4 regions of the Mesorhizobium sp. B3-1-6 genome follow, and region 1 is predicted to be linked to each of the others. Evidence: predicted binding sites of a transcription regulator. Region 1 holds the regulator's gene; each other region holds the start of a gene.
The links. Region 1 encodes LexA, which represses DNA repair genes until DNA is damaged. Its sites were predicted from a motif close to TGTTCNNNNTGTGTTCNG; they were not measured.

Region 1 (7,835 bases):
TTCAGCTCGTTCTTCGGGTATATGAACGGCTGGCCGATGTGGTATTTATAGGCCATCGCCGCGATCGTCGGCATCTTGGCGATCAGGCGCATCGAGGCGACCATGCGCTGGTAAGGATCCGAGATGTCGGTGGAGTCGTGATAGAAGGCCGATAGCGCGCCGACCACGCCGCACATGACGGCCATCGGATGCGCATCGCGGCGGAAGCCGGTGAAGAAGCGCGACATCTGCTCGTGCACCATCGTGTGGCGCGTCACGCGATAGTCGAAGTCCTCCTTCTGCGCCTTGGTCGGGAGTTCACCGTAGAGCAGGAGGTAGCAGACCTCGAGGAAGTCGCCATGTTCGGCAAGCTGGTCGATCGGATAGCCGCGATGCAGCAGGATGCCGGCGTCGCCGTCGATGAAGGTGATTGCCGACTCGCAGCTTGCCGTGGAGGTGAAGCCGGGGTCGTAGGTGAAGGCGCCGGTCGTGCTGTAGAGCGCGCCGATATCGATCACGTCAGGCCCGGTCGACCCGCTTCGCACCTTGAATTCATGGGTCTTGCCGGCGAGTTCGAGCCTGGCGGTCGACTCATGCGCCTTGCCGCTCGGTTCCAGTTTTGTCGCAGCTTCGCTCATTGCAAACTCCTTTATGTTCCTCACGCCGGCAAGGCAATTCCTGCAAACGACACGTCGAAATCACCGGAATGCGCGAACTTGCCATCGCATTTTAGGAGGTGCGTGCCAGATTGGGCCAAGCCTAATGTTGCACTGCGAAACACACCTTTCAATGCCAATCTTCTTGGGCCAGTTCGCTGCTAATCGATTTGATCTCCAATCCTCGCCAGGCTTTCCTGGCGACCCAACACGGCAAGCACGTCGAACACGCCGGGCGAGGTGCTGCGGCCGGTCAGCGCGGCCCGAAGCGGCTGTGCCACGGCGCCGAGCTTGTGCCCACCGGCCTGCGCAAAGTCGCGGATCGAAGCCTCGGCCGAGGCGGCGCTCCAGTCGCCCTCGACGGCAGACAATGCGCCATGCGCGCCGCGCAGAATCGCGCGCGCATCCGCGTTGAGCAAGCCGGCCGCCTTCTCATCCAGCGGCAACGGCCGCTCGGCGAACAGAAACGCCGCTCCGTCGACCAGCTCGACCAGGGTTTTGGCCCGCTCCTTGAGACCGGGCATGGCGGCAAGCAGTTGCGCCTTGCGCCTGTCGTCGAGCTTTGCCGCGAGCGTCGGGCCGCCTTCGATATAGGGCAAGGTGGCGACGAAGATGGCGAACAGCGCCAGGTCATCCATCTTGCGCATATGGACGCCGTTCAGCGCCTCGAGCTTGGCGAAGTCGAAGCGCGCCGCGCCCTTGTTGACGTCGCCGATGTCGAACCACGCGACCATGTCCTTGACCGACATCACCTCGTCGTCGCCATGGCTCCAGCCGAGCCTGGCCAGATAGTTGAGCAGAGCCTCGGGCAGATAACCCATGGCGCGATAGGCTTCGACGCCGAGCGCGCCGTGCCGCTTCGACAGCTTGGCGCCGTCGGCGCCGTGGATCAGCGGGATGTGCGACATCGACGGCACATCCCAGCCCATGGCATCGTAGATCACCGTCTGGCGCGCGGCGTTGGTCAGGTGATCGTCGCCGCGGATGATGTGGGTGACGCCCATGTCGTGATCGTCGACGACGACGGCATGCATGTAGGTCGGGACGCCGTCGGAACGCAGGATGATGAAGTCGTCGAGATCCTTGTTCGGGAAGCGCACCTCGCCCTGCACGCGGTCGTTGACGATCGTCACGCCTTCGGTCGGCGCCTTGATGCGGATCGCACCCTTGACGCCTGCCGGCGCCTCGGAGGGGCCGCGGTCGCGCCACTGGCCGTTGTAGCGCGGCGGCAGACCCTTGGCGCGGGCCGCCTCGCGCATCGCCTCGAGCTCAGCCGGCGTCTCATAGGCGTAATAGGCCTTGCCCATGCGCACGAGCTCCTCGGCCACCTCGCGATGACGCGGCGCGCGCTCGAACTGCGAGACGGCCTCGCCGTCCCAGGAGAGGCCAAGCCAGGTCAGCCCGTCGAGAATGGCGGCGGTGGCAGCTTCGGTGGACCGTTCGCGATCGGTATCCTCGATGCGCAGCAGCATCGTGCCGCCGGTGTGCCTGGCATAGAGCCAGTTGAACAGCGCCGTACGCGCCCCGCCAATATGCAGGTAGCCTGTGGGCGAGGGGGCAAAACGGGTGACGACCTTGTCGGACATGGAACTCTCGAGGAAGCACTGAAAAAATGCATGTTTCGCGCGGACTTCCACGCGACCGGCGTTCATGTAGCATAGGCGGTCTGGGGCGCAAGGGGCAGACCCGATGGCTGGACGTGGCCGGGGCGCGGAGGAGGGCGGGGGAACGACAGCTGGCGTCAGCGAACGCCTGATGTTTGCCCATGCCGCGCCCGAAGAGGGAGCGCCGGTTTCGCTTCCGGAGCCGCGGGCACCTACCGAGTTTATGCCACCCGGTGACGGTGCAATACAGCCGGTCTCGCCAACGGCGAGCGTCGGCCGAATCCGCAAACAGCTTGGCCGCGCCTCGCTTCCCGCACTGCGCCGAAGCATCGGCACCGCTGCCGCCACTGAGCTCGACCGCGGCATCGGCTTCCTGCTGGTGCCGGTGTTTTTGGCCGCCGGCGTCATCTATTACTTCTCGCTGAGCGCTGAGCCGGATCTCTACAGGCCGCTTGCGGCAGTGGCCCTGATGGCGGTCTGCGCGGCGGTCTCGCATTCCCGGCACAGAACGCACCTTGTCTTCATGGCGGCGTTTTTCTGCGCCTTGGGCTTTCTCGCGGCCAAGGTCGAGACCTGGCGGATGGCAACCCCGATGCTGGGTTCGGAAATCCAGACACGGCTGACGGGCCGCCTCGTCACCGCCGAGGCGATGGCCAATGGCCGTGTCCGGCTGACCATCGACTTGATTTCCACGGAACGTCCGAAGCTGCGCTATGCGCCGGACCGCGTCAGGTTGTCGGCCCGCAGGATCCCGTCCGGCATGACAGCCGGGTCGATGCTGACCGGCTATGCCAAGCTGCTGCCGCCGACCGGTCCGGTTCGGCCGGACAGCTACGACTTTTCCTTCGACAGCTATTTTGCCGGCATTGGCGGCAGCGGCTTTTTCCTGGGTGATCCAAAGCTGATTGCGCCGGTGGAGGCGCCGTTTGGCGCGCGCATCGCATCGGCAGTGGAAAACGCGCGCGAAGGAATCGCCGATCACATCAGGAGCGCCATCGGCGGGTCCGAAGGCGAGATCGCAGCGGCGCTGATCGTCGGCGTTCGTGCCGGCATTCCGGAGGCGATCAACGAGTCGATGCGGCGAACCGGCATCTACCACATCATCTCGATCTCAGGCCTGCATATGGCGCTGGTCGCCGGCACGATCATGGTCCTTTTGCGCGGCGCCTTCGCGCTGTTTCCGGATTTCTCGTCGCGCCGGCCGGTAAAGAAATATGCCGCCGCAATCGCGCTGCTCTCGATCGCCGCCTACCTCGTGATCTCCGGCATCGTGGTGGCGGCCGAGCGAAGCTTCATCATGCTGGCCGTAATGCTCGCCGCCGTGCTCTTCGACCGCGCGGCGCTCACCATGCGCAACCTGGCGATCTCGGCCATCGCCGTTATCCTTGTCTCGCCGCACGAAGTGGTCGGCCCGAGCTTCCAGATGTCCTTCGCCGCCACCGCCGCCCTGGTCGGCGCCTATGCCGGTTTTGCCGACTATCGCGCCGGCAAAACGACCGCGCCGCCGGCAAAGCGTTCGTTCCTCGGCTTCCTATCGCGAAAACTGGCGATTGGAGTGGGTGGTGCCGCCGTGACGTCGCTTATCGCGGGCAGCGCGACATTGTTGTTTGCGATCTGGCACTTCCAGCGGGTGTCGCCGCTCAGCCTGCTGGCAAATCTGGCGGTCATGCCGATCGTCTCACTGATCGTCATGCCGTTCGCCGTGTTGAGCGCGCTGGCCATGCCCTTCGGCTTGGACGGTCCCTTCCTCTTTGTCATGGGTAAAGGCCTGACGGCGATGATCGCCATTTCTGCATGGATTTCCGAGCGCTCACCGGTAGACGCCGTCGGGCTGATCTCGATCCAGTCGGTGCTGCTGGCGACGGTCGCGCTGGTCATCGCGACGATGGCCACCACCTGGCTGAGGCTTGCCGCCGTACCCTTCGCGCTCGCCGCGCTGCTGGCCATTCCGCATGTCCGCGCCCCGGATGTGCTTGTCTCGGAGGATGCGCATCTGGTGGCGATGCCGATCGGCGGCGGCGAGCTTGCCATCAACCGCGCGCGCTCCAACGACTTCACCATCGACAACTGGAAACGGGCGCTGAAAGCCGAGGAGATCGTACCGCCGGAGACGTTCGCTAAAGACGCCCTCGACATCGCCGATCCCGTCGACCTGCCGCCCGGCTCGCCCTTCTATTGCACTGGCGACCTCTGCATCGGCCGGCATCCTTCCGGCGCCATCGTCGCGCTCGCCGAGAATCGCGCCAGCGCCCGGCCTGCTTGCGGTTTCGCCGACCTCATCGTCATCGACGACGCCACGGCCTACAACCCATGCCGCGATCCGCGCGTGCTTGTCGTCACCAAGCGGCAGCTGGCACGCGACGGCAGCGCCGCCATCTTCTTCGATCCGCAATCGGCAACCGCCCGGCCAACCGTTCGCTACGCGGTCGAAGAACCGTACCGGCCCTGGCACGAGCAGCGGAAATACGCGCGTGAGGCGAGGGGGCTGCCGCCCTATCAACGACCGGAAAAGCCGGCGGTCGCGCCGCAGCCTACAGAATAGATGGCACGCAGTTCCGGCGAAGACCGCCGCGCGGTTCTGCTCAGTAACGGCGGATTAGTCCGACGAGCTTACCCTGAACCTTGACCCGGTCCGGTCCGAAGATCCGGGTCTCGTACGCCGGGTTGGCGGCCTCGAGCGCGATCGAGGCACCCTTGCGACGAAACCGCTTCAGGGTCGCTTCCTCGTCGTCGACCAGCGCCACCACGATCTCGCCGGGACTTGCCGTATTGGCGTTGCGGATTATGACGGTATCGCCGTCGAAGATACCGGCCTCGATCATCGAGTCGCCCTTGACCTCAAGCGCATAATGCTCGCCGCCCATGATCATGTCCGGCGGCACCGAGATCGAATGCGTCTGGTGCTGGATGGCGTCTATCGGCACGCCGGCGGCGATGCGGCCCATCACCGGAATGGACACGGCCGAAACAGCGTCGTCGTCATTGCTGGGTGTCGGCGTGCGCGAGGGCGCCGCCGGCTTGACCTGACGGCCGAGATTGCCCTGGCCGCCCTGGATGACGCTCGGCGAAAACTTTCTCGCGGCATTCAGGCCAGGCGCGATCGAGTCGGGCAGCCGCAGCACTTCAAGCGCGCGCGCCCGGTTCGGCAGCCGGCGAATGAAGCCGCGTTCTTCCAGCGCCGTGATCAGCCGATGGATGCCCGATTTGGAGGCGAGGTCGAGCGCTTCCTTCATCTCGTCGAAAGACGGTGGAATCCCGCTCTCCTTGAGGCGTTCATGGATGAACATCAGCAGTTCATGTTGTTTGCGCGTCAGCATGGCGGCCCCCTTGGGTTCTGAAACCGGAATCAGAAAAACAAACCCAGAACAAACACTATCTGTTCCAGTTGTGTTCCGCAACCGTTTAAAGTTTAGTGAATTTGTTGAGGCTTCGGAAACAATGTTGCATCCAAGGGATATCTGGCCGAGTCAGGTCAGCGGTGTCATTGATTCCGCTCGATTATGCGGCCCTCCTTAAGCTGAAGCGCGGTCCAACACCATCACAAAGGCGCGGGCGGGATCGCTTCGGCTCTTGCGCGAACGTGCTTCACCGTGAACGAAACGGACCCAAAATGCCAACTTCGGCAATGATTCCGATCCATGGTCTTCGCCGTCTATGGACCAGCTAACATAGCGCAGAAGGTTCTTGCCGTGGCACGGACGGTGGTGAGACAACCACCCTTGGCCAACCGTGAGAAGCGCCATGCCGAAATGGAGGCGGCAGCATGATGGGGGGAATTCCTGATCTCGCCGAGGTCGAGGCGATGGATGCAGCGGATCCGCTGCGCGCCCTGCGCGATCGCTTCGTCCTGCCGGAGGGGGTGATCTACCTCGACGGGAATTCGTTGGGAGCGGCCTCGCACGCCGCATTCGACGAGTTGCGCAAGGCAGCTGCCGAGGAGTGGGCGCATGACCTCATTCGTGCCTGGAACAAGGACGGATGGTTCGACATGCCGGTCGAGCTGGGCGACCAGCTCGGGCGCCTGATCGGCGCGGCGCCGGGCCAGACCGTGGTCTGCGACACCACGTCGATCAACATCTACAAAGTGCTGCACGCGGCGATGGCGATGCGGCCGGACCGAACCGTGATCGTTGCCGAGGGCGACAGTTTTCCGACCGATATCTATATGGCCGAAGGGGTGGCCTCGACCGGAAAGAACACTGTCCTGCGCCTGGCTGGCGTGGACGCGCCGACCATCGAGGAACTGATCGACGAACGCGTGGCGGTGGTGTTGGTCAACCACGTCAATTACAAATCCGGCGAGTTGCGCGACATGGCGGCGCTTACGCGCATGGCGCATGACGCCGGTGCGCTGATCGTATGGGATCTCTGCCACAGCGCGGGCGCCATGCCGGTTGAACTTGACAGGGCAAGCGCCGATTTCGCCGTCGGCTGCACCTATAAATATCTCAATGGCGGGCCGGGTTCTCCTGCCTTTATCTATGCGGCCGAGCGGCATCTTGCCGATGTGCGGCAGCCGCTCAGCGGGTGGTGGAGCCATGCACGGCCGTTCGCCTTCGAGCAAGCCTATGCGCCAGGCACCGGCATCCGCCGATTTCTGTGCGGAACGCAGCCGGTCCTATCGATGCGGACGCTGAAAGGCGCGCTCGACATCTGGAACGGCGTTGACCTGGCGACGGTGCGGAGGAAGAGCATCGCGCTGGCCGATCTGTTCATCGAACTCGTCGAGGTACGGTGCGGCGGTTACGATCTTACGCTGGAAAGCACCCGCGACAGCGCCAAACGCGGCAGCCAGATTTCCTTCATTCACCAGCATGGCTACCAGATCATGCGGGCCCTGATCGAACGCGGCGTGATCGGTGATTTTCGGGCGCCGTCGACCATGCGCTTCGGTTTTACCCCACTCTATGTCGGCTACAGGGATGTGTGGAATGCCGTCGAAGTGCTCGAAGACATCTTGCGGACCGGCGTCTGGCGAGAAGCCCGCTTCGCGGTCAAGACAACAGTTACCTGACCGTGGCGATGCCAATCAAAACCACTCGACATTGAGCTGATCGTGGAGGGGCCGTTGCTCGGACACCGTATTGCCGACTGGGACAACGCCTATGCCAACGGCGCGAACATCGCCGGCGGCGACCGCTGGCCCGCGGCTTGGGATCAACCGGCGCGGGCCTTTCGGGAAAAGCTGCTGGCGCAAGGCAGGGCGCGGTTCGATATCGTGTACGGCGAAGCGCCGCGCAACCGGTTCGATCTGTTCCTGCCACCTGCTGCGCCAAAGGGGCTCGTCGTGTTCATCCATGGCGGTTACTGGATGGAATCAGACAAGACCTCCTGGTCGCATCTGGCTGGAGGTGCGGTCGGCCACGGTTTTGCCGTCGCCATGCCCTCTTACACGCTTTGCCCGCAAACCAGGATCAGCGGCATCGTCAACGAGGTTGCGGCAGCGATCGAGAAGGCGGCGGCGATGGTCGATGGTCCGCTGGTGCTGACCGGGCACTCGGCCGGCGGGCATCTCGCCAGCCGGATGGTGACCGCGGCCTCGCCGCTGTCGTCCGATGTGACGCGGCGCATACGCCAGGTCGTTTCGATTTCAGGC
Region 2 (7,835 bases), on a different contig from region 1:
TGCGCCAGCCCTATGACGTGCGCGAGGTGATCGCGCGTCTCGTCGACGGTTCGGAGTTCGACGAGTTCAAGCAAAATTACGGCACGACTTTGGTCACCGGCTTCGCGCATCTGCACGGGATGCCGATCGGCATCATCGGCAACAACGGCGTGCTGTTTTCCGAAAGCGCGCTGAAGGGCGCGCACTTCATCGAGCTCTGCTGCCAGCGCGGCGTTCCGCTGATCTTCCTGCAGAACATCACCGGCTTCATGGTCGGTCGAAAATACGAGGCCGGCGGCATCGCCAAGGACGGCGCCAAGCTGGTGATGGCGGTCGCCACCGCGAAGGTGCCGAAGCTCACCGTGATCATCGGCGGTTCCTTCGGCGCCGGCAATTACGGCATGTGCGGCCGCGCCTATTCGCCCCGCTTCCTGTGGATGTGGCCCAACGCGCGTATCTCGGTGATGGGCGGCGAGCAGGCGGCGACGGTGCTCGCCATGGTCAAGCGCGAGGGCATCGAGCGCAAGGGCGGTCAATGGAGCGCCGAGGAGGAGGCGAAGTTCAGGAAGCCGATCCTGATGAAATACGAGCATGAGGGTCATCCGCTCTATTCCTCGGCCAGGCTCTGGGACGACGGCATCATCGATCCGGCCAGGACCCGCGACGTGCTGGCGCTCAGCCTCTCGGCGGCGCTCAATGCCGGGATCGAGGCGACGAAATTCGGCGTGTTCAGGATGTGAGAGACAAATGGGAGGAACGCTTGACTGACTTATTGGAGCTGGAGCCAAAGGAGCACCACAGAACAATTGATCTTGTCGCAAGAGCTGGCGTCAACGTTGACGACTGGGCAAATTTTAAAGGGGGGGTCGAGAAAGCCGCAGCTAATCCGAAATATTGTTACGAATGGTCTTTTGTAGAGGTCGGAAAGGTCGTTGTCTTAAACCTTTGGTTCGACCACATGCTTGTGAGGAACGGACTCACACTTCAAGAGCATAATCAACGCGCTCGATCCCAAGGCCCTTCTTCATCAAACAAAGAACGCATCTGGAAGGCTCGCGCAGCTCGCATGGACGAGGCGATCCGAACTGCCTACGACGATGGGCTACCCATTAGAGTTATCATCTGCAGTGGCAGCATGCGGACTAGGGAAACCCCAGACGCTGATGCGTCCAAGGTGAAAAAACGGCTGCTTGATCCCGTGGCTTGGGCAGTTACTGCCTACGATCCATCAACCGGCCAATGCACTATAGCGCGCGGCGCCACCCCGAGACTTCATGTGACTTCACTTCCGGATGCGGAACTCGAAGGATTTGAAGGGGCGATGAAGAGAGCTTTCGTCCGTCATCGGCACCGTGAGAGAGAGTTGAGAGCTAACAAAATCGATGCCGCGATGAAAGCCAACAAAGGCCGGCTTATTTGCGAGGTTCCTAATTGCGGCTTTGACTTCTTTGAAGTCTATGGCGCGATCGGCCAGGGTTATGCCCAAGTGCATCATAAGATACCCATCTCCTCGGCGCCGCCCGGAGGGATGTCGGTTAGGTTGGATGACCTAGCGATTGTGTGTGCGAATTGCCACGCGATGATTCATCACCGTGGGGGCTGCCGTCCCCTCCACGGCCTTATTCCAGAAAGATAGCAAGTTTCATGAGCGCTCTCGGCGACAGGATCCGTATCCACACCGGCGACATCACCAGGCTCGCGGTCGACGCCATCGTCAATGCCGCCAATTCCTCGCTGCTGGGCGGCGGCGGCGTCGACGGCGCCATCCATCGCGCGGCTGGGCCGGAGCTGCTCGCCGAGTGCCGCGCGCTTCACGGCTGCAAGACCGGCGACGCCAAGCTGACCAAGGGCTATCGGCTGCCGGCGCGTTACGTCATCCATACGGTCGGTCCAGTCTGGCAAGGCGGCGGCAAGGGCGAAGCCGAGCTGCTCGCCTCCTGCTACCGGCGCTCGCTCGAAATCGCGCTCGGCCATGATTGTCGAACCATCGCTTTCCCGGCGATCTCGACCGGCATCTACGGCTATCCGAAAGACCAGGCGACGGAGATCGCCGTCGGCACAGTAAGCAGCTTCCTGCGGCAGAATGCAGTGCCTGATGTGGTTACATTCTGCTGCTTCGATGAGCAGACGGCGGAGATTTACCGGCAGGCCACCGCTGCCATTGGAGGACGCTGACCTTGATGACCAAAACGACTGCTCAAGAGACGACCTCGGTGGAGCACTCCCTTGGTAAGAGAGTGCTCCATGATGTCGGACGAATGCTTGTCCGGACACGCGGGCGGGACAGCCGACCTCGCTCAAAGCATATTCTGGCTGCGGAGGCTCCATGTTCGGCAAGATCCTGATCGCCAATCGCGGCGAGATCGCCTGCCGCGTCATCCGCACCGCCCGCAAGCTCGGCGTGCGCACCGTTGCCGTCTATTCCGATGCGGACGCCAAGGCCTTGCATGTCGAGATGGCCGACGAGGCGGTGCATATCGGCCCCTCGCCCGTCGGCGAAAGCTATCTGCGCGGCGACAGGATCGTGGCGGCGGCGCTCGCCACCGGCGCCGAGGCCATCCATCCCGGCTACGGCTTCCTGTCGGAAAACCCCGATTTCGTCGATCAGGCGACGGCGGCAGGCCTTGTCTTCATCGGTCCTTCCGCCGCCTCGATCCGCGCCATGGGATTGAAGGACGCCGCCAAGCGGCTGATGGAAAAGGCCGGCGTGCCCGTGGTGCCGGGTTATCACGGCGAAGCGCAGGAAATCGTGCTGCTTGCGTCCAAGGCGCGCGAGATCGGCTACCCGGTGCTGATCAAGGCGCGCGCCGGCGGCGGCGGCAAGGGCATGCGGCGCGTCGACCATCCCGACGATTTCTCGGAGGCGCTTTCGAGCGCGCGTCGCGAGGCGAAGGCGGCGTTCGGCGACGATCGCGTGCTGGTGGAAAAATATGTCGACAAGCCGCGTCACATCGAAGTGCAGGTGTTCGGCGATAATTTCGGCAACGCCGTGCATCTTTTCGAACGCGACTGCTCGGCGCAGCGCCGCCACCAGAAGGTGATCGAGGAAGCGCCTGCCCCCGGCATGACGCCGGCGCTGCGCAAGGCGATGACGGAGGCGGCCGTGAAGGCCGCCAAGGCGATCAATTATTCGGGCGCCGGCACGATCGAGTTCATCGTCGACGCCTCTCAGGGGCTCAAGGCCGACGGCTTCTGGTTCATGGAGATGAACACCCGACTGCAGGTCGAGCATCCCGTCACCGAGATGGTCACCGGCATCGATCTCGTCGAATGGCAGCTTCGCGTCGCGTCCGGCGAAAAACTGCCGAAAACGCAGGGCGAGATCGCGCTTGCCGGCCACGCTTTCGAGGCGCGTCTCTATGCCGAGGACGCCGCGAAAGGGTTTTTGCCGGCGACCGGCACGCTGCATCATCTCAAGTTCCCCGACGCTGCCCCGGAAGGCGCCGCGATGCGCATCGAGACCGGCGTGCGCGCCGGCGATGCGATCTCGCCCTTCTACGACCCGATGATCGCCAAGCTGGTCGTGCACGGCGAGGACCGGGCCACGGCGCTCGGCGCGCTGCGCGATGCCCTCGCCCGGACCGAAGTCGCCGGCTCGACCGTCAACACTGCCTTCCTGGCGGCGCTCGCGGCCGACGCCGATTTCGCGGCCGGCGACGTCGATACCGGGCTGATCGGCCGGCATCAGGAGGCGCTCACCGCCATTCCCGGGCCAGGCGACGAGACGATCGCCGCGGCGGTGCTTGCCGCGATGGATGCCGGCACGCCGGGTCCCGCCGTCGATCCCTGGTCCACGCTTTCCGGCTATGCGCATTTCCACACGCTGTCGCGCCGCATTCGCCTGCGCCATGGCGAGGAGAACATCCTGGCCAGGGTTTCGGCACGGCCGGACGGCCGCTTCCAGGTGGCGCTGGAGGCACCGCATGATGCGGTGAACACGCACGACTTGCGGACCATGCCGCATGCCGCCCGCTGGCCCGGTCACGTCACCGTCTTCGAGGGCGCGGTCGGCTATACGTTCACGGTTCCCGATCCGCTTGCCAAGGCCGACGAGGCGGGTGCCGCCACAGCCAACCTGCGCGCGCCGATGCCGGGCCTGGTCAAGCTGGTGCGCGCCGCGGCGGGCGATGCCGTGATCAAGGGCCAGCCGCTCTTGATCCTCGAAGCCATGAAGATGGAGCATATGATCGCCGCCCCGCATGACGGCGTGATCGCCGAGATCGCGGCCGAGGGCGCACAGGTCAGCGACGGCACGGTGCTGGTCCGGTTCGCGGAGGACGGCCAGGGCTGAAGTGCTGAATTGCTGAATGGTAAATAGCTATGTCGGCGGGACAGCCCCGGCCTCGCCTGTACGTCAATGCCAGGACACAAACGAAAAATGGCCGGGACGAGCCCGGCCATTTCGTCGATTGCGGAACCAAATTACGGCTGGATCGGCGCGTATTTGCCGTCGTGCCACTGGTTGATGTCGTAGCTCGCGTTCTTCAGGTCGCCCTTCTCGTCGAAGACGACGTCGCCGACGACGGTGCTGATCGGCTTGCCGTCCTTGAGCGCCTCGGCGACCTTGGCCGGATCGTCGGTGCCGGCGCGCTTGACGCCTTCAGCCACGGCCTGGATCACCGCATAGGAGAACAGCGTGAAGCCTTCCGGCGTGAAGCCGCCGGCCTTGATCTTGGCGACGGCGTCCTTGGCTTCGGGCTTCGACTGCGGGTCCGACGGGAAGACGAACATGGTGCCTTCACCGGCCGGGCCGGCGACCTGCCAGAATTCCGGCGAAGCGATCGAGTCCGGCATGATCAGCTGGAACTTGACGTTCTGCTCGGCCGCCTGACGCAGGATCAAGCCCGCCTCCGGGTGATAGCCGCCGAAGTAGACAACGTCGGCCTTGAGTTCCTTCAGCTTGGTGACGAGGGCCGAATAGTCCTTCTCGCCGGCATTGATGCCTTCATAGTCGACTTCCTTGAGGCCGCCGGCATTCATCGTCGCCTTCACGGCATCGGCAACACCCTGGCCGTAGGCGCTCTTGTCGTGCAGGACGACAACGTTCTTGCCGGCGTATTTCTTGGCGATCCAAGGGCCGATGAAGGCGCCCTGCGCGTCGTCACGCGTGTAGAGGCGCATGATGGTCGGCCAGCCGGCCTTGGCCGCGGCATCGGTCAGCACCGGGTTGGACGAGGCGGGGCTCATCATCAGCGTGCCGGCTTCGGCATAGACGGCCGAGGCCGGAATGCTCGAGCCCGAGCAAGCATGACCGTCGACGAACTTGACGCCGTTGGCGACGATGCGGTTGGCGACCGAGACCGCCTGCTTCGGATCGCACTGGTCGTCCTCGATGTCGAGCTTGATCTGGGAGCCGTTGACGCCGCCAGCGGCATTGATCGCGTCAGCGGCAGCCTGCGCGCCCTGCTTGAACTGGTCACCGATGGTGGCGAGTTGGCCGGTCATCGGGCCGACCACCGAAATGGTGATGTCGTCGGCGAAGGCAACCGAGGCGCTCATCATCAGGCCAAATGCGGCCGCGCTCAAAATACCCAATTTTTTCATGACTATAAGAACTCCTCCACTTGCGCGCGCCGCTCCGGCCGCGCTTCTTCCACAGAGCCGGGACAATTTCACCCTTCGCCGAAACTGTCGAGAGCACAATGCGGAAGGTTTTGGTTCATTTGGGCGAGGATTTCTTGGGCCACACGCCTGATTACCAAGCGTAATGCAAAAAGCCGCGCCGGCCCTTGTCCCGGCCGGTCGCGGCTTTTTTTGCAATCGAGCTTCCCCGGCGCCCCCGCGCTTGAACCCGCTCGCTTCCCTGTTCTTGCGTGGCTTCGGTTGTCTCAACCTGCCGCGTTCTCGTTCTTCCTGACCGGCCGTCTTTTTGCGGCCTTGCCCCAATGAATTTCCGAGCGCTGCGCGCGCTGAGGATCAGTGCATCGTCATCCATTCGCGCGCTTCGCGCAGCGCCGTGGCGATCTCGACTTTCGACATGGTGGCCGACAGCTCCGAGCGCAGTTCGGCGGCGCGGGCCGAGCCCTTGATCGCGGCGATGTTGAACCATTTGTGGGCGGCAACGACATCGGTCTCGCAATCGCGGCCGGTCGCATACATCATTCCCAGTTCGAAAAGAATGTCGGCCTGGGCAGTTGCCCCCATGGCGCCGAAGCCGTCTTCAAGCATTTCAAAGCGTGCCATTTCAAATCCCCTGTCTGGCTCCCGAGAGCTGCCTCCTTTTCCCTTGGTATCCCTTGGGGCGGGGCGCTCTTTCGATGCTTTCGAGGATGACCGCTGGCCTTGAATCCGTCGTTAAATGGCTTGCTTAATTTGAGGAAAACAAAGCTAAAACAAGAGGTAAACGCGAAAAACTATTAAGCATGGGAATCCAGCGTTTCAGCCATTTTCCGTCAAATTCGATGAAAATTGCCGCGAGTGGAATCAAGACTTCGCTAACCACGGAAACCGAAGCGTTTTTCCGGGTCGCGTTTATTTTCAGTCATCCGCGCGGCGAAAATCCTTGCAACCTTCCGTGGCGGCACCGCTTTTGTTTTGGCGGGAGCTGGATTAGCTTCACCTTTGCGTAAGGGGCAGGAAGGCGGACCGGAGCCCGCCGCAACCCCATAGGGAGGAGGACAAGATGTTTCGAAAGATGAGCCTGGCCCTGGCGGCCACCTTGATCATGGCGGGCGCCGCATGGGCCGACCCGATCGAAGGCAGTTGGAAGACGCAATCCGGCGAGACGGCGACGATCGGCGGCGGCGGCTCGTTCTCCATCACGCTCAAGACCGGCAAATATGCCGGCAAGACGATCGGCTCGATGAAGGCGACCGGCGACAACAAATATGCCGGCAACATCACCGACCCGGCGAACGACAAGACCTATTCCGGCAAGGCGACGCTCACGGGCACGACGCTCAAGATGAGCGGCTGCGTGCTCGGCGGCCTGATCTGCAAGAGCCAGACCTGGCACAAGCTCTGATCGCCAGATTCCAGATCGTCCGAAACGGGGCCGAACGGCCCCGCTTTCTTTTGGAGCGGCAGCGCTCCGCCGGACCGGCGCTGCGCCACCGGCACCTGTTCAAGACCTCGTCAATCAATTTGAACCGCAGATGAATACCGGTCTCAGAACCGGTTCAGAGGCCGTCAGGCATTTTCTCCCGCATTGAAGGAGAGAGAAATGCTTGCCCGTCGCTTCACCCTCGTCTGCCTGCTGATGAGCCTGTTCGGCATGTTCTTCGCCATCCTGGTGGCGGAGGCTGGCCACCCTGTTCGCTCGTGGGAACGGCCGGTGCCTGCATTGTCGGCTTCGTGAACCAATTCAAGCGCTGAAACGACCAAGCTGGAAATCGAACCAAGCTGAAAACCGGGGACCACCAAAATGAACCGCATCGCCGATAATGCAATGAAGATCGTTCGGCTGCTGCCACGGGCGACGCTCATCCTGATGCTGCTCGCCGCCCCAGTGCTGGCCGTGCCGATGATGCGCGCCGACACCGGCAACAGGATCGAGGCACCGCCGCACAAGAACACCAGCGTAGGCTTCGTGCTGCTGATCAGCCTGCAGCGCGGATAAGGTGTGTCGATATTCAGGTGAGGCCGGCATGCGAAAGGCGGCTTCCTGCGCTTCCGGTGCTCACGTATCTTAAGTAGGCTCCGCTCCGGCCTTCGCCGGCCGAAGCCCTCATAAATGTCTCCGTCCTATGAAGGCTACGGCCGGCGTAGGCCGGTTCTCGGAATCCACCTTTCTCGACTCGGGCCTGACCTGAATCTCGTCACACCTTGAATCGGATGGATAACAAAAAATCTCCAGCTGGGTCGCGGTTCCTGTCCGCTCACCCCTCCCAACCGCTCTTCCAAATCTCTATATTGAG
Region 3 (7,835 bases), on a different contig from region 1:
TTCGACGATGCCTGCGCCAAGGTCGAGGCGAACTGCAACATGGTCTTCACCCAGACCGAGGGCTCGGTTGAGCAGCAGGTCGCGAACATGCGCGCCGCGCTTGCCGCCAAGCCCGACGCGCTTTTGACCTCCATCGTCGACGACCACGCCTTGGACGACGTCATCAAGGAGGCGCGCGACGCGGGCGTGCTGGTGATCGCCGTCAATGTCGACGACACCGAGGGCGCCAAGGGCAACGCCCGGCAGGCCTTCGTCGGCCAGGGTTTCAAGCCGGCCGGCTATTCGCTCGCCAAGGCGATTTCCGAGAGCTTCCCGAAGGACGGCCCGATCAAGGTGCTGGTCGGCATTTCGGCGCCCGGCCAGAACTGGTCGGAAAGCCGCGGCGCCGGCATCATGCAGTTCCTCGATGAGTACAAGGCCGCGCATAAAGACCGTGACGTGTCGTGGGAGCGCATTGACAGCGGCACCGATCTCGCCATCACCTCCGACCGCGTCGGCGCCTATCTGAACGCCCATCCCGACACCACGGCCTATTTCGACACCGGCTTCTGGTGCGCCGGCGTGGCGCGCGTGCTGGCCGATCGCGGCGTGGCGCCCGGCAAGGTGCTGCTCGGCGGCTTCGACCTCGTTCCGGAAGTGCTGCAGCAGATGCAGAAGGGCTATGTCCAGGCGCTGGTCGACCAGCAGCCCTACATGCAGGGCTTCATGCCGGTGATGGAGGCCTATCTGAACAAGAAGATAGGCCTTGCTCCGTCGGATATCGACACCGGCCAGGGCATCGTGCGGCCGAAGGAAGCCGACAGCATCATGGCGCTGTCCGCCCAGGGACTGAGATAAGCTCTCCAACAGCGAGACCCGCATCGGCGGCGCCAGCCGTCGCCGATGCGTCTTAATCCCGAACCCCGGAGCCTTTCGTTGAAGCGCCTGTTCAAGACCTATCTCGAAAAACCGGAGCTGGCCGGGCTGATCCTTCTGGTGCTGCTCATCGTCCTGTTCCAGGTGCGCTCGCACGGCGTGTTCCTGAACGCCGACAATCTGCGCGGCATCCTCGGCATCCTGCCGGAGGCCGGCCTCGTCGCCATCGGCGTCACCATCCTGATGATCAGCGGCGAGTTCGACCTCTCGGTCGGGTCGGTGTTCGCGCTGATGCCGATGTCGATGGCGGTGCTGATGGTGCATGGCTGGCCGTTCCCGCTGGCGCTGCTCGCCGGACTGGCGGTCGCGGCGGCGATCGGCTTCATCAACGGCTACATCGCCATCCGCTTCGCCATCCCCAGCTTCATCACCACGCTCGGCATGCTGTTCATGGCGCGCTCGCTGACAGTCGTGGTCTCGGGCGGTTTCCCGCCGCTCTTACCCGCCGACCTGCCCAACTGGCTGTTCACCTCCTTCGTCGGGCCGGGCAACATGTTCCGCATGTCCTTCCTGTGGTTCGTTGCGGTCGCGGTGCTGACCTCGCTGATGCTGTCGCGCACCAATTTCGGCAACTGGATCAAGGCCACCGGCGGCTTCCTGCCGGCCGCCGCCTCGATGGGCATCCCGACCGCCAGGGTCAAGATCGTCTGCTTCATGCTGTGCTCGGTGCTTTCCGGCTTCGCCGGCATGCTGCAGGTGCTGCGGCTGGGCTCGCCGTTGCCCTCGATCGGCGAGGGGATGGAGCTGCAGGCGGTTGCCGCCGCGGTCATCGGCGGCGCCTCGCTCACCGGCGGCATCGGCACCGTGATGGGCGGCATCATCGGCACGACGCTGATCCGCGTCATCGACAACGGGCTTGTGCTCAGCCACGTCGACGCCAACTGGTTCAAGTTCGCCATCGGCTTCCTCACCATCTTCGCCGTCGTCGCCAATGCCTGGATGCGAAAACGCGCCAAGGCGATCAAGATGGAGGGCTGAGCCGTGGGCGACGCGATCATCTCGGTGCGCGACCTGCACAAATGGTATTCCGGCGTGCATGCGCTGAAGGGCGTCTCGCTCGACTTCAAGCGCGGCGAGGCGCTCGGCCTTGTCGGCGACAACGGCGCCGGCAAGTCCACGCTGATCAACATCCTGTCCGGCGTCCACCGCGCCGACCAGGGCGAAATCCAGGTCGAGGGCAGGGCGGTCAGCATCGCCACGCCGCGCGACGCCATGGATCTCGGCATCGAGACCATCTACCAGTACAACTCCATGGTCCCCACCATGTCGATCGCCAGGAACCTGTTCATCGGCCGCGAGCCGACCCGCTTCTCGATCCTCGGCGTCGGCATCCTCGACCAGAAGAAGATGGCAGAGGAAAGCATCCGCGCCATCGCCAATGTCGATCTGCATTTGCGCTCGCCGGAGGCGCTGGTCGGTGAGCTCTCCGGCGGCCAGCGCCAGGGCGTCGCCATCGCGCGCGCCATGCATTTCAAGTCGAAGGTGATGATCCTCGACGAGCCGACCAACCATCTCTCGGTCAAGGAGACAAACAAGGTGATCGGCTTCGTGCGCGGCCTGAAGGAGCAGGGGGTGACGGGCGTCTTCATCAGCCACAACATGCATCACGTCTTCGACTGCTGCGACCGCATCGTGGCTATGGCGCGCGGCGAGGTGGTGCTGGACAAGCGTATCGAGGATACCTCGATCGACGAAGTCCATTCCGTGCTGTGAGGAATAGGCGATGAAGGCGCTCGTTGGTCGTAAGGTGCTTCTGACGGGCGGGCTGGGCTCGCTCGGCCGGGCCCAGGCGGTGGCACTGGCGCGAGCCGGCGCGCGCGTGCTGTTGCTCGACCGCCCTGATGCCACGGGCGCGGCGGAGATAGTCGCCGGGTTGGCCGGCGAGGCCGCAGGCGACATTGCCTTCATAGGCTGCGATCTCAACCGGCTGGCCGAGGCGGAAGCGGCGGTTGCCGCGCTTGCGGCGAAGGAAGGCGGCATCGACATCCTGATCAACAACGCGGCGCTGATCATCAACCGGCCGTTCGAGGAATTCTCGCTCGCCGAGTATGAGGACCAGATCCGCGTCAACTCTTCGGCCGCCTTCGCGCTGGCGCGGGCCTGCGCTCCAGGCATGAAGGCCAAGGGTCACGGCAAGATCGTCAACTTCTGCTCGATCACGCTCAACGGCCGCTGGGACGGCTACGTGCCCCTATGTCGCGTCGAAAGGCGCCATGCTCGGCCTCACCAAATCGCTGGCGCGCGAGCTTGGGCCGCATGGCATCAGGGTGAACGCCGTATCGCCGGGCGCGGTGGTCTCGGAGGCGGAAGAGCGCGTCTTCGGCGATCGGCTGAAGGAATACAATGACTGGATTCTCGCGAACCAGAGCCTGAAGAAGCGCATCGAGCCGGGCAACGTCGCCGATCTCGTGCTGTTCCTCGTCTCGCCTGCCTCCGACATGATCAGCGGCCAGAACATCGCCGTCGACGGCGGCTGGTGAGGGCTGGCATGGTTGAGCTTCGCGATGGCCGCGCGCGGCTCGTGCTCGCGCCCGACAAGGGTGGCGCGATCGCCCGTTATGATGCGCTTGTCGGCAGTGCGCGGGTTCCGCTTTTGCGGGCAGGGGACGGCGCCGGCGCGTCCGGTTGCCAACTCCTCGTGCCGTGGTCGAACCGCATCTCCGGCGGCGGCTTCACCTTCGACGGCCGCTTCCATGCCATCGGGCCGAATGTGCCCGGCGAAGCCTTTCCGATCCACGGCGACGGTTTCCAGAAGCCCTGGCGGCTTGCCCGCCATATCGACACCGAGGCCGAGCTGATGCTCGATGACGGCGCGATCGGTCCTTACCGCTACGCGGCCTCCGTTGTGTACTCGCTACACGACGGCGCTCTCGAGGCCCACCTTACGGTGGAGAACAGTGCCGGCATGCGCTTGCCCTATGGCCTCGGTTTCCATCCCTGGTTTCCACGCGGCGCCAGGACCACGCTGAAGGCGAAGGCAGGGCGGGTTTGGCTGGAGGATGAGCGCCATTTGCCAACGGGCGTCGCGCCGCTTGCTGAGCATCCGTGGTGGGATTTCTCGCGGCTCTCGCTTTTGCCGGCGGGTTGGGTAAACAACGCCTTTGTCGGCTGGGATCGTCGCGCTACCATCGTCCAGCCGGCGCAGGGGATTGTGCTTGAGCTGGCAGCCTCGCCCGAACTGGGCGTGTTCATCCTCTATTCCCCGTCGCATGATGCCGGCTTCTTCTGCTTCGAGCCGGTGTCGCACCCGGTCGATGCGCATCATGGCCAGGGGCTGACGGTGCTCGATGATGGGGCGACGATGAGTGTGACGATGCGGATGGATTGGGTGGAGGTGGGCGCAGGCCCCTTTACAACTCCTTCTCCGCCAGTTCCCTGAACCCGTCCGGCACCGAGCGCGCGCCTTCCAGCGCCACCGTCCCGTAGCCGACGGCCTCCTTGCCGAAGCGCTGCCGGATCTTGTCGATGGCGCGGTCTGCGCCGAAGCGCGCGAGACCTTTTCGGCTGCCGGGCCTGAGCTTCTCGTCCGCCAGGCCGAGCGGCAATTCGAGCTGCAGCTCGGCATGCTCCTCCAGATGCGAGACAGAGATGGCGAGCAGCGAGATGTCGCGCTCGCCCGGATGGGCGGCCAGCACGCCGCGCACCAGCTCTTCGGCGATCTCGGCCAGCATCGCGGTCGCCTGGATCGGCTGCTCGAGCGTAATCGAGCGGCTCACCGCGCGCATGTCGGCGAAGCGCACGCGCACCGTGACCGCGCGCCCGGGCCGGTCCTTGGCGCGCAAGCGGCTGGCGACACGGTCGGCCAGATGGAGCAGCGTCGGCACGAAGACGCGCGGCAGCGCCGGCTTCCTGCCCAGCGCCGATTGCGCGCCGGCCGAATGCGCGCGCCGATGCGTCTCGAGCTTGCGCGGGTCGCGGTTCCAGGCAAGCGCGGCAAGCTTCTGGCCGGCGGCATGGCCGATCAGCCGCTCCAGCGCCCCGCTATGCGTGCGCGCTAATTGCCCGATCGTCTCGACGCCGATTTCCGCGAGCCTGGCCTTGGTCGCGGGGCCGACGCCCCACATCAGCGTGACGGGCAAATCGTGCAGGAAGGCGAGCTCGGTGCCGGGCTCGACCACCACCAATCCGTCTGGCTTGGCGACCTGCGAGGCGATCTTGGCGAGATGTTTTGTCCGCGCCACGCCGATCGAGATCGGCAGGCCGAGCTCGATCTTCACCCGCGCGCGGATTTTTCGCGCGATCTCTTGCGGAGGGCCAAACAGATGCGTGCAGCCGGCGACATCGGCAAAGGCCTCGTCGATCGAGATGCGTTCGACCACCGGCGTGAAATCGTCGAGCACCTTGATCGCCGCATCGCCGAGACGCTGGTACTCGGAAAAATGGCCGCCGACGAAAATGAGCCGCGGGCAGAGCTCGCGCGCCTTGCGGCCGGACATGCCGCCGCGCACGCCGAAGACCTTGGCCTCATAGGAAGCCGCCAGCACCACGCCGCCGCCGACGGCGATCGGCTTGCCGCGCAATGACGGATCGAGCAATTGCTCGACGGAGGCGTAGAAGGCATCGAGATCGGCATGCAGGATGGTGGCGGCAGCGGCGTCCTTAGCGAGCATCCTGCGCTCCCGTCTGCAGCGCCCGCTTTGCCGCGGTGCAGTATTAGATTTCTCTGTTGGAAAAGGCTGATTTAGGGAACATAAAGAGAACAAAAGCAGTCTAGTGTCAAGGCCCCTATGAGCCTGCTTTCTGTGTCTTCATACAAATGAATGAGCCTGCCTCATTCATTCGAATGAGGCGGCGATCGCACCTGCGAACGGGATCAAGGTGACGTCGCCTTGATCCCGCAGCTTGGCTGGTGCAGCTTCATAGCCGCCCATCGGCTGGATCCGGCCTATGCTGGTTTGGCGTATTGCTCGGCGCTCAGCACCTCGATGCACTGGAAGGGCTGATTGCCTTCCACCCAGGCGTCATGGCCCGGCGGGATGGTATAGGACGTGCCGGCCTCGAAGGTCTTTTGCGTGCCATCGGTCATGCGCACGGTGATCGATCCGGACACGACGTAGCCGACATGCGAGACCTGGCAGCTGTCGGTCTTGACCACCGGCTTGACGCATTCGGACCATTTCCAGCCCGGCTGCATGTTCATTCGCGCCAGGGAATAGCCCGGCAGCCGGACGATTTCGACGCGCGTCTTGGCGGGCGCGCGGACCTCGTCGGGAGTGTTGTGCGATTTGGATTCGAGTTTTGTAACCTGCATTGCAGCTTCGGCCATGGTATCCCTCCATGCGTGAAGCGGCGCCTGACGTTGCGATCGTCGGCGACCGCGACGTTATTTATAAGCCTTATTATGAGTTATTGCTAATGTAATCGGAGCGAGCTCGGCCGGGCGCTTGGCGCGTCGTCGTGGAAGACGGATATGCCAAGCCCTCGGGCGACGGTCCGGGGCCATGCTCCGACCGAAGTCTCACCCGCCGAACGCAGAGGCCCGAGGTGCCGATTTCCGGGAAACAACAACGGCCCCATTTCATTGGCTAGCAAGCCGCCGGACAAAGTCCCTTCATCGGCGGTTGACGATGGGTGCCCGCCATTCCTGCGATATGGCGGGCATTCCTTTCGCCCTGGAAACTCTCTTGGAGTTGCTGGCCGTGCAACCCGGCAACGTGATCGCGAACCTGTTTGCCGCGCTGCTTTTGGCGGGATTGATCGGCGGCGTCTTCCTCCTCTTCGGAAGGCCGCTCTGGCCACAACGCCATGCCCAGATGGTGGTCCTTCTTCCGATCGACACGATGGCCACCAGATCGGTGCGCAAGGCCTGTGCCGAGCCATGCCTGCCTGCTCGCTTCGATCTCAAGCTTGCGCCAGTCAGGCCATCCGCCGAACGCAGGCGAGGGAACCAGTCCGCGCCTCGTACCGTTGATTGAGCGAAGGGATGGCGCAGGCGGAGGCCGCCATGCATAATTTCGAACTCATCGATCTTTTGTGCGTCATCGACGCATGTGCGAGCGACCTGTCTGCCGGGCGCCTGGTGCCGATGTCGAAGGCCGTCGAGGAATTTCGCGTCCTGACCGGCGATTTCGTCTCGTCGGATGCGGATGCGGCCAACGCCTTGACGCAGGTCGCGCTCGAGCGCGGCTGCGCGGTGCTCTTCGACGAGCAGGCGGGCGCGGATATCATAGGCGAGTTGTGATCTTCCCTAGAAGCAATTCCAGGAAAGGCGCGAGCGGTTTTCCGTCCGGAATTGCGTTCAAAGGGATGACGAGATTGGCGTTCATTTCGCCAGGGTGATCATCCGTCCCGCATACATAGCGCGGTTCCCAAGCTCGGCCGTGCAATCCGATTTAACGGCGGAGCTCCCCGTCATTGCGACAGTGTCGCCGACCAGCCGCAGGCAACTGCCCTCGGCGTTCATGTCCGAATTTCCGGCATAGGTGATGGCAGCGTCCGGGGCGTAGATGAAACCGCTCACCACCGAGCCGGATCCGCCGTTCAGCGTCAGCGCCTGGGTGTTGCCGCGCGCCTGGTAGATTGTGATGCCGGCGTAGGGGCCGCTGGCCGGCGGCGACAGGTTCACCTGCTCGTTGGCGTTGATGATGAGCTGCGAGTTCTCCATCAGGAAGATCGTCACGCCCTGGCCGCTCAGGCTGCCGTTGCCGCCTGGCTTTATGGTGACGTTGCGCATGATGTAGGTGCCCGGATTGAGGGTAATATTTCCCGACAGCGTCTTGTCGCAGTAGGTACCCGGCGAAAGCGTTATCGTCTTGCCGTTCGGCACGGGCAGGCAGAGCGTGTAGGGAGGCGGAACGACGTCGGCCAGCGGATCGAACGAGGCATACTGGTTTTCCTGCGGCGCGCCGCAGGAAAGGGTGGCGCTGGGCGGCGTCAACCCTTGCGTGCCGCCGACCGTCGAGACGCAGCCAGCGCTGACG
Region 4 (7,835 bases), on a different contig from region 1:
TGCGCGACTGATCCTCCACCACGGAGCGGACGCTAGTGTCTGAAAGATCGCAATTCCTCTGGCTGTTCTTCAGCCTTTCGGGGCGGCTGAGCCCGGTCGCCTATGCGCTGGCCGGGATTTTGCTGGTGCTTGTCCAGTTTTTCCCGTTCTACCAGTTCGCGCGGGTGGAGCTGAACACAAGCGCCAGCCAGAACTGGGCCATGATATGCTGGGGCGTGCTACTGATCTCGGCCTGGGCCACGTTCGCGGTGACGGCGAAGCGCTTCCATGATTTCGGCAAGCCGACCTATTTTGCGCTGATCTCGCTGATCATCGGTCCCATCCTGCTCATCATCCTTGCCTGTTTCCGCAGCGATCCCGGACCGAACCGCTACGGCAGGCGCACCAACGCGCCGGGCGATAGCTGAAGTCGCCATGCGCTACCGCACGCTCGATCCGACGCGGATCATCGAGACCGCCCAAAGGCTGGAGGAGCGTGTCGCCGAGCGGTTCCCGGAAAGGGGCCTGCGCGCCGTCGCCGCCGAACTGGTGTCGCTGTCGCGGGACCTCGCCAAGGCCGCCAAGCAGCTGGAAGCGCCGATCTGGTGGCTGCGCGGTGTCATCGTCGCGGCCTTCATTGCCGGCGTGGCGATGTTCCTGTTCGTCGGCACCATCCTGCCGCTCGACCGCATTTCGGGCGCCGACGATGCCGTGCAGTCGATGCAGGGCATCGAGGCGACGATCAACACCGTGATCCTGGCGGTGCTCGGCCTGCTGGCGCTGATCCGCGCCGAGGAGCGGATCAAGCGCAAGAAAGTGTTCCGGCAGCTGCACGGGCTGCGCTCGCTGATCCATGTCATCGACATGCACCAGTTGACCAAGGATCCGGCGACGCTGTCGGCCGACTTCAAGCCGACCTCGCACTCGCCCGCTCGCATCACCAACCCCGCCGACCTGGCGCGCTATCTCGACTATTGCTCGGAGATGCTGTCGATCACCGGCAAGATCGCGGCGCTGTTCGCGCAGTCGGTCAACGACGATGTCGTCGTCAACGCGGTCAACGACATCGAGAACCTGTCCTCCAACCTGTCGCGCAAGATCTGGCAGAAGATCACGCTGATCGAGGACCGCCGCTGACCACTTCCGGCCTAAGACCAGGCGGACCGCACTTTACCGCTTCCGCCTGACGCACCAGCGCGGTGACGCGTTCGTTGACCGGCGTCGGGGCGCCCGTTCGCCTGGCTAGGCGAATGACCGCGCCCTGCAACTCGTCGATCTCGGTCGGGCGGCCGCGTTTGAGGTCATCCCACATCGACGAGCGCGCCCGAGGGTCGATCGCCAGCATGCGGCGCGCCAGAAGCCCGAACAGCCAGTCGGGCAACCGCAGCACTTTCGGCAGCAGCGCCGGCGGCAGGCCGGTGATGCGCGCCGGGGCTATGCCCGCCGCCCTCATAGCGGCGAGCGCCTCGTCGATCTCGGCGGCGAGGATGACGCGCCAGCTTCGGTCGGCCAGTTGCCTCGCCAGCGGCAGGTCGGAGAGCGCCACCAGGGCATTGTTGAGGTTCATCAGCAATTTGCTCCATTGCACCGCCTTCATGTCGGCGCGCGCTTCGACGGCAAGCCCGTCGACGTCGAGCAGACCGGCAAGGCCATCGACGCCATCGTCGATCATCACCTCGCCCTGGCTGGCGCGATGCGCACGCAACGGCGTCTCGCCGTCGGGCGACTGGACGACGTTGAACATGACCATGCCAGTCAGCACCCGCCGTCCAGGGAGCGCGGCGCGCAACCTGTCCGCATTGTCGACGCCGTTCTGCAGGCTGACCACCACGGCATCCGGGCGCCCGTGGGCGGCGATCAGCCCGGCCATCTCCGCGGTTGCGCCGCTCTTCACCGTCACCAGGATGACGTCCGCATCGGGGAGTGCTTCCGCCGGATCGTCCGTGGCCGAACTCGCTCGCGCTTCGACGCGGCGGTCGCGGCCGTCAAGATCGCTGACGCGCAGCCCGCTTTCGCGCATGGCCTCGACGACGCCGCCGCGGCCGAGGAAGACGACTTTGCGTCCGGCGAGCGCCAGGCAGCCGCCGACATAGCAGCCGATGCTGCCGGCGCCGGCTATCGCGATGGTGCTTGTTTCACTGGCCACGCATTCGTCCTCGCTTGGCCCGCAACTTACCATTATGCATGTCGTTTTCCCGGAAACGCTGCCCACACTTCCGGGCGACATGCATTTATACGCCACGAAAACCATATTGTCGGCGGCATGACCGGCGATGATCTGCCATCGTGACACGACAAACGCTTTCGACTATCGCTTTGCCCATGACATTGCCGACCGATCCCGCCGCGAATCTTGCCGCCCTGATCCGTTGCCCTTCCGTGACGCCCGCCGAAGGCGGGGCGCTTGCCGCGCTGGAGGGTATGCTGAAGCCGCTCGGCTTCTCGGTCGAGCGACCGGTCTTCTCGGAAGACGGCACGCCGGACATCGAAAACCTCTATGCGCGGCGCTCGGGCAACGGCCCGCATCTGATGTTTGCCGGCCATACCGATGTGGTTCCGGTGGGCGACGAGGCGGCCTGGACGCATCCGCCCTTCGCCGCCGAAATCGCCAATGGCGAGATGTATGGCCGCGGCGCCGTCGACATGAAAGGCGGCATCGCCTGCTTCATCGCGGCGGTGGCGCGCCATGTCGCGAAGAATGGCGGGCCGAAAGGCTCGGTGTCGCTGCTGATCACCGGCGACGAGGAAGGACCGGCCATCAACGGCACGACGAAGCTGCTCGACTGGGCGGCGGCCAAGGGCGAGAAATGGGACGCCTCGATCGTCGGCGAACCGACCAATCCGGATGCGCTCGGCGACATGATCAAGATCGGCCGGCGCGGTTCGCTGTCGGGCAGCGTGACCGTCAATGGACGCCAGGGCCATGCCGCCTATCCGCAGCTTGCCGACAACCCGGTGCGCGGGCTCATCAGCCTGGTCGACGCGCTGCTCCATCCGGTGTTCGACAAGGGAACCAAGGATTTCCAGCCGACCAACCTCGAAGTGACATCGATCGATGTCGGCAATCCGGCGACCAACGTCATCCCAGCCAAGGCGACGGCCATTTTCAACATCCGCTTCAACGACACCTGGGATGCGGAGACCGTCCAGGCCGATATCCACAACCGGCTCGACCAGGCCGCCGGGCGCAAGAAATACCGGCCGGGCAAGAAGGCGCCGGTCGAGTACGAGCTTGTCTGGCGCGATCGGCCGAGCCATGTCTTCCTCACGCGTGACGAAAAGCTGATCGATACGCTGGGCAGCTCGGTCAAGGCGGTGGTCGGCAAGACGCCGGCGCTCTCCACCTCCGGCGGTACGTCGGACGCGCGCTTCATCAAGGATTATTGCCCGGTGGTCGAGTTCGGCCTGGTCGGCAAGACCATGCATATGGTGGACGAGCGCGTCGCGCTTGCCGACCTCGAGACGCTGACGCAAATCTACGAACGCTTCATCGAAGACTGGTTCGGACAAGGCCTTTCGTGACCATGCTTTCGGCGGACGAAACCTATGCTTCGCTGGCCGGCGCCTGGCGGCTGATGTTCGGCAAGGCCGACGGCCTGCGCCTGCTCGACCTTTCGGCCGACGGTTTCTGGAATTCCTTCTTCGCCATTGTCGTGGCGGCGCCGGCGCTGATCGTCGGCTGGGTCGGGATAGCCAATGAGATCGGCGATCCGGACGCCTTCGCCGGACGCCTCGGCATGCTGATACGGCTGGCGACCGTCGATATCGGCTCCTGGGTGCTGCCGCTGGTGGCGCTCGCGCTGGTCGCGCCGCGCGCCGGCATCGGCGGCCGCTTCGTCCACTATGTCGTCGCTTCCAACTGGACGTCGGCGATCATCGCCTGGCTGATGCTGCCCTCGGCGCTGCTCAGGCTCTTCCTGCCTTCGACCAGCGACGTCAACAGCCTCGTGTCGCTGTTCCTGTTCGCGCTCTCGATGGTGCTGACATGGCGCATGACCAATGCATCGATCGGCAGGGGCGCCGCCGTGGGCACCACCGTGTTCGTCGGCATGTTCATTGCCTCGCTGCTCGTCCTGTTCGGCTTGCAGGCACTGCTCGGCATCGACATACCGGACGGCACGACGGGTTAGGTCACCCTATCCTCGGCTGCGGCGTTTGGCTCTTGGGTTGCCGCCGCATAATCCACCCCGACAAGAAACAGTCCATCCGGCGGCGCAACCTGGCCGCAGGCGGCGCGGTCGCGTGCTTCGAGCGCCGCCTTGAGATCGGCGGCGCCCCAGGAGCCGTCGCCGACGCGCTTCAGCGAGCCGACCATCGAGCGAACCTGGTTGTGCAGAAAAGAGCGGGCCGAGCTGCGCACCTCGATGAAGTCGCCATCGCGGCTGACGTCGAGGCGGTCAAGCGTGCGGACCGGGCTTTCGGCCTGGCACTGGGTGGAGCGGAAGGTGGTGAAATCGTGCCGGCCGAGGAGCACCTTGGCAGCCTCATGCATGGCCTCGGCGTCGAGGCGCTTCGGCACCCACCAGATCTTGCCCTTTTCCAGCGCCGCCGGCGCCCGGCGATTGAGGATGCGATAGAGATAGTGGCGGCCGGTGGCGGAAAAGCGCGCGTCGAAACCGTCGGCGACGACGGCCGCTTTCAGGACGGCGACGCGCGCGCCGGCCGCCTGCAGATGGGCGTTCACCGCATCGCGCACCTTGTCGCCCGGCCACGCTTTGGCCAGGTCGACATGCGCCACCTGGGCAGTGGCGTGCACGCCGGCGTCGGTGCGGCCGGCGGCACGTATTCTTACGGCCTCGCCGCAGAACTTTTCGATCGCCTGCTCGATCGCCTGCTGCACGGAGGGCTGGTCGGCCTGATGCTGCCAGCCCGCGAACCGGCTGCCGTCATATTCGATATCGAGCCGAAAACGCGGCATGCCAGCTGTGCTTTCGCCTTAACCTAGGCGGCTAAAGCGGTGAAGGCTGAAGCGTAGACCAGCTTGCCGGTCTCGGGCGAGTCGCCCCAGGCCAGCGCCTGCAGCGCCTCGCCCTGGTACTCGCTTTCGAACTTTCCGGCGCGGGCGTGGGTGTAGCCGAAGCGGCCGTAATAGACCGGATCGCCCAAAACCACGGCCAGCGTCTCGCCGGCTTCCTTGAGCCGCACATGCGCCTCGCGGATCAGCGCGCCGCCGATGCCGGTGCCGTGGAAGGAGGGCTCGACCGCCAGCGGCGCCAGCGCGACAGCGGCGAACTGCTTGGCGCCGTTCTGCACGAAAAGCCGCGAGAAAAGAATATGGCCGACGACCTGGCCGTCTTCCTCGGCAACCAGTTCGACGACGGCATCGCCGCCAGTGACAATCGCGTCGACCAGGCCGGCTTCCGCCTGCTGGCCAAAGGCATGTTCTTCGACGAGGCGGATCGCCTCGCGATCCCGCGGCGTCGCCGCGCGTATCGACATCATGCTCATGTGAGTTTCGTTCCTTTTTCGATCTTGGCTCCGCGCAAAAACTCCTGCGCGGCGGCAGGCCTTCCGCCCGCCCGTTGAACTTCGACCAGCCTGACCGCGCCCGACCCGCAGGCGACCGTCAGCCGGTCATCGAGAATTCCTCCCGACTCGCCGACGCCATCCGAGAGCGTCGAGCGAAGCAGTTTCAGCCGCTCCATGCGGCCGCCAATTTCGACCTCGCACCACGCGCCCGGAAAGGGCGAGAGGCCGCGAATGTGATTGTGGACTTCGCCAGAAGGCCGCGTCCAGTCTACGCGTGTCTCCGATTTATCGATCTTTCGGGCGTAGGTCACCCCTGCCGTCGCCTGTTGGGCAAATGTCAGACAATTTATCCCCAACTGGGCGAGCGCCTCAACCATCAGCGAAGCGCCCTGAACCATCAGGAGGTCGTGCAATTCGCCGGCCGTCATATCGGGTGCGATGGCGACTTTTTCAACCATTGCCACCGGCCCGGTGTCCAAACCTTCTTCCATGCGCATGATCATCATGCCGGTCTCCGCATCGCCGGCCATGATCGCGCGCTGGATGGGAGCAGCACCACGCCAGCGTGGCAAAAGCGAGGCGTGGCCGTTCAGACAGCCTAGCCTCGGCGTGTCCAAAACGGCTTTCGGCAACAGCAAACCGTAGGCGACGACGACCGCGAGATCGGCCCGCAAGGCGGCGAAGGCCTGCTGCTCGGCCTCGCCTTTCAGCGATGTCGGCGTGCGCATTTCGAGCCCCAGCCGCTCGGCCTCGCGCTGCACCGGCGAGGGCGTCAGCTCCAGCCCGCGCCGGCCGGCGGCACGCGGCGGCTGCGTGTAGACGGCCGCGATCTGGTGGCCGGCCTCGACGATGGCGCGCAAGGTCGGCACGGAAAAATCCGGCGTGCCCATGAAGATGACGCGAAGCGGCATGACGTCCTGCGATCCTGTTTCATGGCAGCTCCAGGTGCTCGCGCGGTCCAGACCGCCCCTAGCCCACCATCTTGCCCGGCACCTTGTCCTTGGCGAGCTTCTTGAACTTCCGCACCACCATGTCGCGCTTCAGCTTCGAGATGTGGTCGATGAACAGCACACCGTTGAGATGGTCGATCTCGTGCTGCAGGCAGGTGGCCATCAGGCCTTCCGCCTGCATCTCCTGCAGCTTGCCGTCGCGGTCGAGATACTTCACCCGCACCGAAGCCGGGCGCTCGACCTCGGCATAATAGTCTGGGATCGACAGGCAGCCCTCCTCATAGACGGAACGCTGGTCGGAACTTTCGAGCACTTCCGGATTGATGAAGACATGCGGCTCCGGCGGCTCGCCTTCCTTGGCGAGGTCGATGACCAGCAGCCGCCGCGGCTCGCCGACCTGGATCGCCGCAAGGCCGATGCCCGGCGCGTCATACATGGTGTCGAGCATGTCGTCGGCCAACTTGCGCAAATCGGCATCGACGCGCTCGACCGACTCGGAAACCTGGCGCAGCACAGGATCGGGAAGGATGATGAGAGGCTTGATCGACATGGCGTCTCACCTAAGACCTCGCTTGAAAAGCGTCAACCGGGGCATCTTTGGCTTGTTCACGTTTTGATCTGTGCCAGGAGGCCGAATCGGTTATGCTGGCCAAATGAACGACATGACCTCCATGCTTTCCGAGCCCATCGCGCGGCTTGGCGCCACGACCATCACGTTTGGCCAGGCGCTGGCTTTCGGCGCAGTCCTTCTGCTTGCGCTGTTCGTGGCGCTCGTGGTCGCCCTGTGGCGCGCGGCCGGGGCGCGCGCGATGGCGGCCGCCGAAGCCGCCGACCATGCCCGCGATGCCGAGGCGAGAATGGCCGACATTATGCAGGCGCAAGCCGAGATGCAGGGGCGCATGGGCGCGATCGCCGAAGTTTTTGGGGCGAGGCAGGCCGAGCTCACCCAGTCGCTCGGACAACGGCTCGACGCCATGACCGGGCGTCTCGGCCAGACCATGGCCGAGCAGACCAAGTCGACGCATGAGAGCCTGGCCAAGCTGCAGGAGCGGCTGGCGGTGATCGACACCGCGCAAGGCAACATCCAGTCCTTGGCCGGCCAGGTCGTGCAGTTGCAGGCGATCCTCTCCAACAAGCAGACGCGCGGCGCCTTCGGCCAGTCGCGCATGGAGGCGATCGTCGCCGATGGCCTGCCGCACGGCGCCTACGAGTTCCAGGCCAGTCTGAGCAATGGCAGCCGGCCCGATTGCCTGGTGCGGATGCCGAACGGCGCGCCGATGCTGGCCGTCGATGCCAAGTTCCCGCTCGAAGCCTGGAACGCCATCCGGGCCGCCGAGGGCGCCGACATGCAGAAGGCGGCGGCGCAGGCTTTTCGGCGCGACATCGAGATACATATCCGCGATATCGCCGAAAAATATCTGATCCAGGGCGAGACGC

Region 2: a site for LexA is predicted at 6,297-6,314, ahead of FJ414_RS09085 (sel1 repeat family protein). Genes of this name have one in related genera too.
Region 3: a site for LexA is predicted at 5,600-5,617, ahead of dinB (DNA polymerase IV). Genes of this name have one in related genera too.
Region 4: a site for LexA is predicted at 7,002-7,019, ahead of FJ414_RS05110 (DNA recombination protein RmuC). Genes of this name have one in related genera too.

What each region holds. Positions count from the first base shown of each region.
Region 1 covers NZ_VFTM01000005.1:69,953-77,787, reverse strand. Annotated here, with positions in the region: gene gltA (citrate synthase) at 1-617, opposite strand, end outside; gene gltX (glutamate--tRNA ligase) at 797-2,221, opposite strand; gene FJ414_RS06835 (ComEC/Rec2 family competence protein) at 2,325-4,781, shown strand; gene lexA (transcriptional repressor LexA) at 4,822-5,556, opposite strand; gene kynU (kynureninase) at 6,006-7,253, shown strand; gene FJ414_RS06820 (alpha/beta hydrolase) at 7,308-7,835, shown strand, end outside.
Region 2 covers NZ_VFTM01000007.1:167,441-175,275, reverse strand. Annotated here, with positions in the region: gene FJ414_RS09110 (carboxyl transferase domain-containing protein) at 1-719, shown strand, start outside; gene FJ414_RS09105 (HNH endonuclease) at 740-1,615, shown strand; gene FJ414_RS09100 (O-acetyl-ADP-ribose deacetylase) at 1,624-2,154, shown strand; gene FJ414_RS09095 (acetyl/propionyl/methylcrotonyl-CoA carboxylase subunit alpha) at 2,306-4,270, shown strand; gene FJ414_RS09090 (ABC transporter substrate-binding protein) at 4,402-5,523, opposite strand; gene FJ414_RS09085 (sel1 repeat family protein) at 5,896-6,162, opposite strand; gene FJ414_RS09080 (DUF2147 domain-containing protein) at 6,602-6,943, shown strand; gene FJ414_RS31980 (hypothetical protein) at 7,142-7,276, shown strand; gene FJ414_RS09075 (hypothetical protein) at 7,343-7,537, shown strand.
Region 3 covers NZ_VFTM01000013.1:7,597-15,431, reverse strand. Annotated here, with positions in the region: gene FJ414_RS13430 (sugar ABC transporter substrate-binding protein) at 1-837, shown strand, start outside; gene FJ414_RS13425 (ABC transporter permease) at 916-1,893, shown strand; gene FJ414_RS13420 (ATP-binding cassette domain-containing protein) at 1,897-2,628, shown strand; partial or broken gene FJ414_RS13415 (SDR family oxidoreductase) at 2,639-3,395, shown strand; gene FJ414_RS13410 (aldose 1-epimerase) at 3,404-4,294, shown strand; gene dinB (DNA polymerase IV) at 4,266-5,525, opposite strand; gene FJ414_RS13400 (cupin domain-containing protein) at 5,801-6,181, opposite strand; gene FJ414_RS13395 (hypothetical protein) at 6,483-6,830, shown strand; gene FJ414_RS13390 (hypothetical protein) at 6,860-7,096, shown strand; gene FJ414_RS13385 (pilus assembly protein) at 7,178-7,835, opposite strand, start outside.
Region 4 covers NZ_VFTM01000003.1:179,161-186,995, forward strand. Annotated here, with positions in the region: gene dapD (2,3,4,5-tetrahydropyridine-2,6-dicarboxylate N-succinyltransferase) at 1-11, shown strand, start outside; gene FJ414_RS05065 (DUF805 domain-containing protein) at 36-407, shown strand; gene FJ414_RS05070 (hypothetical protein) at 415-1,116, shown strand; gene FJ414_RS05075 (2-dehydropantoate 2-reductase) at 1,091-2,125, opposite strand; gene dapE (succinyl-diaminopimelate desuccinylase) at 2,302-3,501, shown strand; gene FJ414_RS05085 (transporter) at 3,504-4,109, shown strand; gene truA (tRNA pseudouridine(38-40) synthase TruA) at 4,106-4,897, opposite strand; gene FJ414_RS05095 (N-acetyltransferase) at 4,921-5,427, opposite strand; gene fmt (methionyl-tRNA formyltransferase) at 5,424-6,359, opposite strand; gene def (peptide deformylase) at 6,418-6,948, opposite strand; gene FJ414_RS05110 (DNA recombination protein RmuC) at 7,052-7,835, shown strand, end outside.